DNA from 4 places in the Streptomyces sp. NPDC029044 genome. Region 1 is predicted to be linked to each of the others. Evidence: riboswitches for the same ligand, from Rfam matches in the RefSeq annotation. Region 1 holds a riboswitch; each other region holds the start of a gene.
What was found. A riboswitch is a leader RNA that binds a small molecule or an ion and turns the genes downstream of it on or off. The one in region 1 is predicted to bind cobalamin.
Positions count from the first base shown of each region.

Region 2: it holds a riboswitch for cobalamin, as region 1 does, so the genes downstream of both, AB0E85_RS19535 (energy-coupling factor ABC transporter permease) here and AB0E85_RS23700 ((2Fe-2S) ferredoxin domain-containing protein) in region 1, are expected to answer to the same signal.
Region 3: it holds a riboswitch for cobalamin, as region 1 does, so the genes downstream of both, AB0E85_RS26615 (ribonucleoside-diphosphate reductase subunit alpha) here and AB0E85_RS23700 ((2Fe-2S) ferredoxin domain-containing protein) in region 1, are expected to answer to the same signal.
Region 4: it holds a riboswitch for cobalamin, as region 1 does, so the genes downstream of both, AB0E85_RS34145 (cobalamin biosynthesis protein) here and AB0E85_RS23700 ((2Fe-2S) ferredoxin domain-containing protein) in region 1, are expected to answer to the same signal.

Region 1 is NZ_JBEZWN010000031.1:66,153-68,339, forward strand. Features, by position in the region: gene metE (5-methyltetrahydropteroyltriglutamate--homocysteine S-methyltransferase) at 1-480, shown strand, start outside; gene AB0E85_RS23700 ((2Fe-2S) ferredoxin domain-containing protein) at 607-999, opposite strand; cobalamin riboswitch at 1,073-1,196, opposite strand; gene AB0E85_RS23705 (ferric reductase-like transmembrane domain-containing protein) at 1,249-2,187, opposite strand, start outside.
Region 2 is NZ_JBEZWN010000022.1:44,497-46,683, reverse strand. Features, by position in the region: gene cbiQ (cobalt ECF transporter T component CbiQ) at 1-258, opposite strand, end outside; gene AB0E85_RS19540 (energy-coupling factor ABC transporter substrate-binding protein) at 265-633, opposite strand; gene AB0E85_RS19535 (energy-coupling factor ABC transporter permease) at 630-1,337, opposite strand; cobalamin riboswitch at 1,367-1,552, opposite strand; gene AB0E85_RS19530 (protein kinase) at 1,681-2,187, opposite strand, start outside.
Region 3 is NZ_JBEZWN010000039.1:19,229-21,415, forward strand. Features, by position in the region: gene AB0E85_RS26615 (ribonucleoside-diphosphate reductase subunit alpha) at 1-1,258, opposite strand, end outside; cobalamin riboswitch at 1,382-1,545, opposite strand; gene mctP (monocarboxylate uptake permease MctP) at 1,654-2,187, opposite strand, start outside.
Region 4 is NZ_JBEZWN010000071.1:8,355-10,541, reverse strand. Features, by position in the region: gene AB0E85_RS34155 (inorganic phosphate transporter) at 1-396, shown strand, start outside; gene AB0E85_RS34150 (hypothetical protein) at 431-652, shown strand; cobalamin riboswitch at 770-928, shown strand; gene AB0E85_RS34145 (cobalamin biosynthesis protein) at 1,028-1,981, shown strand; gene AB0E85_RS34140 (cobyric acid synthase) at 1,983-2,187, shown strand, end outside.

The sequences.
Region 1 (2,187 bases):
GACGAACCCGCCCTACGCGAGACGCTGCCGCTGCGCTGCACCGACCACCCGGCCTACCTCGCCTGGGCGACGGAGGCGTTCCGGCTCAGCACCTCCGGTGTTCGGCCGGACACCCAGATCCACACCCACATGTGCTACGCCGAGTTCGGCGACATCGTGCAGGCGATCGACGACCTCGACGCCGACGTCATCAGCCTGGAAGCCGCCCGGTCGCACATGCAGGTCGCCCGCGAACTCGCCGCCCACGGCTACCCGCGGCAGGCCGGTCCGGGTGTCTACGACATCCACTCCCCGCGCGTGCCGAGCGCCGAGGAAGCCGCCACGCTGCTGCGCACCGGCTTGAAGGCCATCCCTGCGGAGCGGCTGTGGGTCAACCCCGACTGCGGTCTCAAGACGCGCGGCTGGCCCGAGACCCGCGCCTCCCTGGAGAACGTGGTCGCCGCCGCCCGCACCGTCCGAGGTGAACTGTCCGCTTCCTGACCGCAGGGGTCCGGTGGGCCGGGACCTCTTGGACGTCCCGGCCCACCGGCCGCTGGTGCGGACGACTTCAGCCACCGTAAGCCCTGGCGGCCCCGCCGCGTACGCGCGCCCTGCCACCGCCGCCACTCAGGAAGCCGTCCGGCGGCGCGGCGGAGTGAAGGTGTACAGGTCGAGGATCTCCGGGCAGGGCGCGATGCCGGGGCCGCCCGCCCGTACCCAGGCGGCGATGTCCTCCGTCGCGTCCGGGTCGTTGACCAGTCCCAGCCACACCGGGCGGGCTCCGCCCGCCCGCCCGGCGGAGGAGGGCTGTACGACGATCACGTTGGCCTGCTCGCACACGTCCAGGCAGGCGGAGACACGTACGGGAGCCTCCGCACGCAGGCGCGCGGTCTGTGCGGCGTGGTCGACGCCGGTCACTTTCGCGGTGCCGCAGCAGCAGTCCCGGCACACGACGACGCGGCAGGGCACACCGCCGACCGGTCGCGCCGCCACCTCGGTGCCGTACGCCTCATCGCCCATGGTCTCGGACACGCCGAAACACCCCTCTCTTCCGGGGAGATCCGCCCCGGGTCGTTCGAGGAGGCGACGACGTGAGTCTCCTGGCTCTCGGGTCGCAGCTCGCCCCGGCCTTCCCGCCCTTGCGGGGCAGTGGCTCGTACGGGGTTCGCTCACCGATCACAGTGGCGGGACCGCGCCGGATTCGCACCGGCTTCCTCGGACCGTCGTCGCCCTGTCGCCGGCCATCATCCCATCGGCCGGCTGCCCCGGTCATTCCGGCTCGTGCGCGTGCGGACTCGTCGCGGGCGGCTCGGCCGGGCGTTCCCGGCCACCGTCATGGCCGGACGCCACCACGACGATCAGCCCCACCACGACGGTCCCGGCAGCCACCCGGCCGACGGCCCGCACCACCCAGCCCGGCGGCGACGCCCCCTCGCGCCGCCCGGGTGCGCCCAGTCGCTCGGCTCGCCGTGCGGGCCGTAGCAGGCGCAGCAAGAGCAGCACCGCGACCGGGAGTTGCAGCAGCCACAGCACGGTGCGCGGCCATTCGCCGTACCAGACGTTGGTGCCGTACAGCAGGGTGTGCCACACGCTCAGCACGTAGACGACGATCACGAAGCGGTGCAGTCGGCGCCAGGTGTTCGCCCCGATGCGGTGCCGGACGTAGAACAACAGGCCGAGCGGAACGGCCAGATAGAGGGCGCCCTGGCCGATGGGGATGGCGATGCGGCCGGTGCCGGAGTCGTACCAGCCAGGCACGAACGTGTCGGCGAAGCCCGCCCACAGCCGTTCGACCCACCCCAACTGAGCCTCGTAGCGGACGAGTTCGGCCGCGAACATCAGCGCGTGCGCGAACATCAGGGCCATCGTGGTCAGGCTCGTGGTGCGGTGCCAGCGCTCCAGGACCTGCCGCGAGACCGGCAGCCGTGCGGGGCGCGGCCCCGACAGCAGCAGGCCGAGCATGACCGTCCCCCAGGCCCACAGCAGTCCCGACCAGCCGAACGCCTGGCTGAGGAGGTACATCCAGTACGTGCCGGCATCGTCCATGAACGGCATGACCGCGACGGTCGCCGAGTCGCCCGACTCCATGCGCACCCAGAAGAACGCGAAGACGGCCGCCGTGACCACGACCGCCGCGGTCGCGTCGGGCAGCGCGGCGCGCAGGTCGGCACGCAGGGCGACGCGGTCGGGCGGACGCCTGTCGCGGGC
Region 2 (2,187 bases), on a different contig from region 1:
GCCCACCTGGACGAGCAGCGTGAGCGCGCCGGTCACGCAGAAGCCCAGCGGGACCCGGTAGGCCCGCCACAGCCGCCGCCCGGGCACACCGGCCGGACCCAGCAGCACGACCAGGGCCGTCAGGAGGACCAGGGCCGCGCCCGGCCAGGGCGGCAGGGAGATCGCGAGCACGGTGAGACCGAGCCCGAGCACGGCCTTGTCCACGGGATGGCGGCGGCGCCAGCGACTGCTGTGCGCCGCCGCGTCGATCGGCAGCACCCTGGCTCAGTCCCGTTCCGCCGCGGACTTCCCGGCGGCGCCGGTGGGCGCGCTGTCGGCCTCCCGCTCCAGCGCCCGCTGCTCGCCCTGCCGACGTCCCCGGCGCAGACCGAAGTAGTAGGCGAGGACCCCGGCACCGAGGGCCGCCTGGAGGGCGAACAGCGCCGACTCGATCTCGCCGGACGGCGGCTCGTACAGCGGCGAGAACCACGGCTCGTAGTCCGGCTTCAGCTCGGTGATCGCCGTCTCGGCCTCGGCGTCGGCACCCGTGAACGGCTCCTTCTTGTGGTCGCCGAGGCCCAGCGCCAAGGGCAGCACGGCCAGCGCGGCCACGGCGAACAGCAGCACCAGGTTGATCTTCGTGTTCCGGCTCATCGGGCCACCGCCTCGGTCTCCGTCTCGGTCCGCGCCTGCTTCTTGGCGAGGAGCACGCCCAGCCGGGTCAGCTCGCCCTTGCTCGACTGCACCAGCAGCCGCATCACGAGCACGGTCAGCAGGCCCTCGCTCACCGCGAGCGGGATCTGCGTGACGGCGAAGATGGAACCGAACTTGCCGAGGGCGCCCAGGAATCCGCTGCCCGGGTCGGGGAACGCGAGCGCCAGCTGCACGCTGGTGACGCAGTAGGTGGACAGGTCGGCGACGAACGCGCCGGAGAACACCGCCACCATCAGCGGCGCGTTGGAGCGCCGCAGCAGCTTGTAGACGGCGTATCCGGCCCAGGGGCCGACGATCGCCATGGAGAAGACGTTGGCGCCGAGCGTGGTCAGGCCGCCGTGCGCGAGCAACAGCGCCTGGAAGAGCAGGGTGATGGTGCCCAGCACCGCCATGATGGGCGGCCGGAACAGGATGGCTCCCAGGCCCGTGCCGGTGGGGTGCGAGCAACTGCCGGTGACGGACGGCAGTTTCAGGGCGGACAGGACGAACGTGAAGGCGCCGGAGGCACCGAGGAGCAGCGTGCTCTCGGGGTGCTCGCGCACTTCACGGGTGAGTGACCGGACCCCGTGGACGACGAACGGCGCCGACGCGACGCCCCAGGCGACCGCGTGCGCCGGAGGAAGGAAACCCTCGGCTATGTGCATGGCTCAGCAGACCCTCTCCAGCACCTCGTGGATGGTTGACGCGCCTTGGCCGGTCTCCTGGCTGACGGGTACCACCGCCCGGACTCCGCCTTCCCGGGTCACAAGGACCCAGTGGCCGCCCGTGAGGGCTGGAGCCGGACTTCCCGATTCACAGTGGCGAGGGCCGCACCGGCATCACACCGGATTTCCCGTTCACCAAGGCCTGGTGACAATAAGGCCGGGGTAAGGGCGATGACAAGCCGCCCGAGGGGCGCGCGAGGGGGCGCCCGCTCGCACACCGGCGCATCCGCCGGCTGATCCACGTGCTCGGGCGCTCAGGGTGCGGGGACGCGCCGGGGCCCGGTCAGTCGTCGTCCCCGCCGTCGTCGCCCTCCCCGTCGTCCCCGGCCGGGACCGGCTGTTCCGGCGTCGGCTGCTCCGGTCCGGCGTCGCCCGCCGCCTGCGTCGGAGTCGGCTCGCCGGAGGCCGGCGGGGGAGGGGCCGGGGAGGCGGGCGGCGTGGACGGAGTGACCTCGGCCACGGTGCCGGTGGTCGGCGTGGTGGCGACCTGCCGGCCGGCCCCCGGATCGGAGGTGATGGGCGAGGCGGAGTCCTCGGACGGGGTGGCCGCGGGGCTGCTCGCGGTCGGGGACGCGTCGGGTTCGCTGCCCTCGGTGGTCGTGTCGGGCGAGAACCAGCGCATGCCGAGGAGCATCGCGGCGAGGAACAGCGCCGCGGCGGCGGCCGTCGCGGCCACTCTCGACCGGCTGCCGAGCCCGCCGCGCCCTCGGGCCCGGCCCGAACGCCCCGCCTGGGCCGCCCGGGCGGCGGTGCGGTGCCCCGGGGCCGCCGGCAGGGCGTACGTGGTCGG
Region 3 (2,187 bases), on a different contig from region 1:
GGTTGGCGGTGCGGTTGGCGGCGTCCTTGAAGGTCATCCAGCCGTTGCCGGTCTGCGCGAGGGTGCGCATCATGCGGCCGTACAGCTCACGGGCGGGCAGCGTCTTCTTCGCGAGGCCCTTCGCCTCGGCCGCCCGGTACGCGGCGTCGAACTCCTCGCCCCACAGGTCGACCAGCTCGGGAACGTCCGCGGGGGAGAACAGCGACCACTGCGCGTCGGCGTTCACCCGGCGCATGAACTCGTCCGGCACCCAGTGCGCCAGGTTCAGGTTGTGCGTACGGCGGGCGTCCTCACCGGTGTTGTCGCGCAGCTCCAGGAACTCCTCGATGTCGGAGTGCCAGGTCTCCAGGTAGACCGCGGCGGCGCCCTTGCGGCGGCCGCCCTGGTTCACGGCGGCGACCGAGGCGTCGAGGGTCTTCAGGAACGGGACGATGCCGTTGGAGTGGCCGTTGGTGCCGCGGATCAGGGAACCGCGGGCACGGATGCGGGAGTACGCGAGTCCGATGCCGCCGGCGTGCTTCGACAGCCGGGCCACCTGGTGGTACCGGTCGTAGATGGAGTCCAGTTCGTCCATGGGGGAGTCGAGGAGGTAGCAGGACGACATCTGCGGGTGCCGGGTGCCCGAGTTGAAGAGGGTGGGGGAGGAGGGGAGGTAGTCGAGGCGGCTCATGAGCCCGTAGAGCGCGGCGACTTCGTCGACGGAGCGGCGGGTGTCGTCCTCGGCGAGACCGGCGGCGACGCGCAGCATGAAGTGCTGGGGCGTCTCGACGACCTTGCGGGTGAGCGGGTGGCGCAGCAGATAGCGGCTGTGCAGGGTGCGCAGGCCGAAGTAGCCGAAGCGGTCGTCGGCGCCGGTGTCGACGAGCGCGTCGAGCCGGGCCGCGTGCAGCCGGACGAACTCGGCGGTGCGGTCGGCGACGAGGCCCTCGCGGTGGCCCACCGCCACCGACTCGGTGAAGGACGTGACGCCCTGCGATGCGGCCTCTTCACGGATGCCGGTGGTCAGCAGCCGGGCGGCCAGCCGCGAGTAGGCCGGGTCCTCGGAGATCAGACCGGCCGCGGCTTCCGTGGCCAGCTCCCGCAACTCGCTCTCGTCCGCCCGCGCGGAGCGGCCGCGCAGCGCGGCGGCGGCGACCCGGCCGGGCTCGGCGTCGGGGAGGTCGGCGGTCAGCTCGGTCAGGGTCCGCAGCAGCGCGGCACCGGGGGCGTCGTGCTCCTCTTCGCTGGCTGAGACCGGTTCGGCTGGCGCGATGGTCACGTGGGGCTCTCCCTCGCTCGGCACGGGGGCCTCGTCGAGGGCAGGGGGCAGCACGCGAGCGCACGCGGCGTCGCGTCCACCGGCCCATTCCACGAGGCCCGGACGTCGGGGCACACCGGCCGGGTGGCCGGGTGCGCTGTCGGCAGGTCCTCGGACTGACGCTTGTGCACGAAACATGCACAAGTACACCGTTGCGGGACAGTTCCGGATTCGCACCGGATTCCCCTGCGGCGGCAGCGAGCATGAGCATACATCTTGTGCTGGCTTCCGACGGCACCCCCAGATGTTGTGTCGTGGTGGTGTCAGAGTGTCAGCTTTACGTGACAGCGGGCCGCCGTGACGCTTGGTCACGGCGGCCCGCTGCGGGGTGTTCGTGGCGGGCCGGGGCCCTGGGATCAGTGCGCGGAACCGGCGGTCGCAGGCGGGAGTTCCACCTGGACCCCGGGGTCGCCCGCGTCGGCCGTGTAGTCCTCCGGCTTGGTCTCGTCGATGCCGTCGGGGGCCTTCAGGGCCTTCAGGACGAAGGTCAGGACCACCGTCACCACCACGTTCAGGACGAACGCCGTGAGGCCGATGTAGCCGATCTCCCCGATGCCCGGGATCTCCTTCGCGGAGCCGCCGAAGTGCTTCTGGGTCGGGGAGGCCACGCCGTACGCGGCGACCGTGCCGTAGACCATGCCGACCGCCCAGCCCGCGAGCAGGGCCCAGCGGTGGAACCAGCGGGTGAACAGGCCGCCGACCAGGGCCGGGAAGGTCTGAAGGATCCAGATGCCGCCCAGCAGCTGGAAGTTGATGGCGACGGTCTTGTCCATGGTGAGGACGAAGGCCAGGGCGCCGACCTTCACCAGCAGCGAGACCAGCTTGGAGACCTTGGTCTCCTGCGCGGGCGTCGCGTCGGGCTTGATGAAGTCCTTGTAGATGTTGCGGGT
Region 4 (2,187 bases), on a different contig from region 1:
GGCGCCGTGATGGGCGCGGGGCTCGGCCGCAAGGGCGGTGTCGTCCGCTGGTCGACCGCGACGCGGATGTTCGTCGCCTGGGGTCTGACGCTGCCGGCGGCGGCCCTGGTGGGCGCTCTCGCCGAGTACGTAACCGGCTTCGGCGCCTGGGGCACCGCGGTGGTGGCCGTCTTCCTCGTCGTCTCCAGCGCGGCCATCTGGAAGCTGTCGCGGCGGGAGATCGTCGACCACACGAACGTCAACGACACCGACGACGCCGAGCCCGCGGGCGTGGTGACCACGGCGATGGCCGCGGTCACGCCGCCGCCGGCCGGCACGCCGGCGGAGGAGCCCGTGCCGTCGTTCCCCGCCCAGGCCACCGCCGAGCGGACGGCCTCCACGACCACCTCGGTCTGACCCCGCCCACCGGCAACAAGGAAGAGTCTCCGATATGAAGATCGACTGGGCGGCCCTCGGCTCCGTGTTCGGCGTCAGCCTCGTGGTCACCGTGGCTCTCGTGGCCCTGTTCACCCTCGGCATCACCGGTCTGTCCCGCCGCGAGCGGGCGGTGGCCCAGGGCGGGTCCGCGGGCCTCGCGGTCACCGGCGCGTACGCGTGCTTCGCGGCGTGCGCGGCGGCTGTCGGGTACGGGATCTACCTGATCGTGGCCTGAGGGCCTGACGTCCCATCGTGTCCGCCGGGCGGTACGGAACTTCGGTTTCGTGCCGCCCGTTCGTCGTGTCTACGGGAGGGGACGATGTGGGGTTCTCCACACTCTCCCCTCGCAGGTCAACGGCAAGTTGACGGCGGTTCGCGGCCGTGGTGGACTGCCGGGGCCAATACGGCGGCAGGAGAGGAAGCCGGTGCGATTCCGGCGCGGTCCCGCCACTGTCACCGGGGTAGTGATCCCCGGGAGCCAGGAACTCTCACCGCCGGTCTCGTCGAACCAGGGCGTGGACACCCTGAGTGAGGACACGTATCGCCATGCGCGGCTGCCGATCGAGGTTCACCACCCCACCCCCGCCCGCCCTGCTGGCCGGCTGAGCCCATGGGTGCCGGTCGCGTCTTCGCGTACGGTGCCGCCGCCGGTCTGATCGGTGACCTGCTGCTCGGTGATCCTCGCCGGGGGCATCCGGTCGCCGCGTTCGGACGGGCCGCGGGCGCCGTGGAACGGGTGCTGTGGCGGGACCACCGCGGGTGGGGCGCGCTGCACACCGCCGTGTGTGCCGGAGGGGCCGCCGCCCTCGGGTCCGTCGCCGCGCGGGCCGTGCGGACCTCCCCCGTCGCGTCCGTCGCGCTGACCGCAGCCGCCACCTGGGCCGTCGTCGGGGGGACTTCGCTCGCCCGGGAGGCGCGGACCATCGGGCGCGCCCTGGAGGCCGGGGACGTCGAGGCGGCCCGGGCGCGGCTGCCGCATCTGTGCGGCCGGGATCCACAGGCCCTCGACGCCGACGGCATGGCCCGGGCCGTGGTCGAGTCCGTCGCCGAGAACACCTCCGACGCGGTGGTGGGGGCGCTGGTGTGGGGGGCCGTCGGCGGGGTGCCGGGGCTGCTCGGGTTCCGGGCCGTCAACACCCTGGACGCCATGGTCGGGCACAAGTCGGCCCGCTACCGCCGCTACGGGTGGGCCTCCGCGCGCCTGGACGACCTCGCGGGGTGGCCCGGTGCGCGGCTGACCGCCGTCCTCGCCGCCCTGGCCGGGCCGGATCCGCAGGGGGCCGTGCGGGCCTGGCGGGCCGATGCGGCGCAGCATCCGAGTCCCAACGCCGGGCCCGTGGAGGCCTCGTTCGCCGGGGCGCTCGGGGTGCGGCTCGGCGGGACGCTGTCGTACGGCGGGCGGGTGGAGCACCGGCCCGTGCTGAACACCCGGGGTCGGGCCGTCGGCACGCACGACGTCGAGCGGGCCGTGCGGCTGTCGAAGCGCGTCACGTGGCTCGCGCTCGGGGCGTGCGCCGGTGCGCGGTTGCTGATGAGCGCGCGGTCAACGAGAAGGGGGAAATGACATGAGCGGTGGGCTTCTTGTCGCCGGTACGACCTCCGACGCCGGCAAGAGCGTCGTGACCGCCGGGATCTGCCGGTGGCTGGTGCGGCAGGGCGTGAAGGTCGCACCCTTCAAGGCGCAGAACATGTCCCTGAACTCCTTCGTGACGACGGAGGGCGCCGAGATCGGGCGGGCGCAGGCCATGCAGGCGCAGGCCTGCCGCGTCG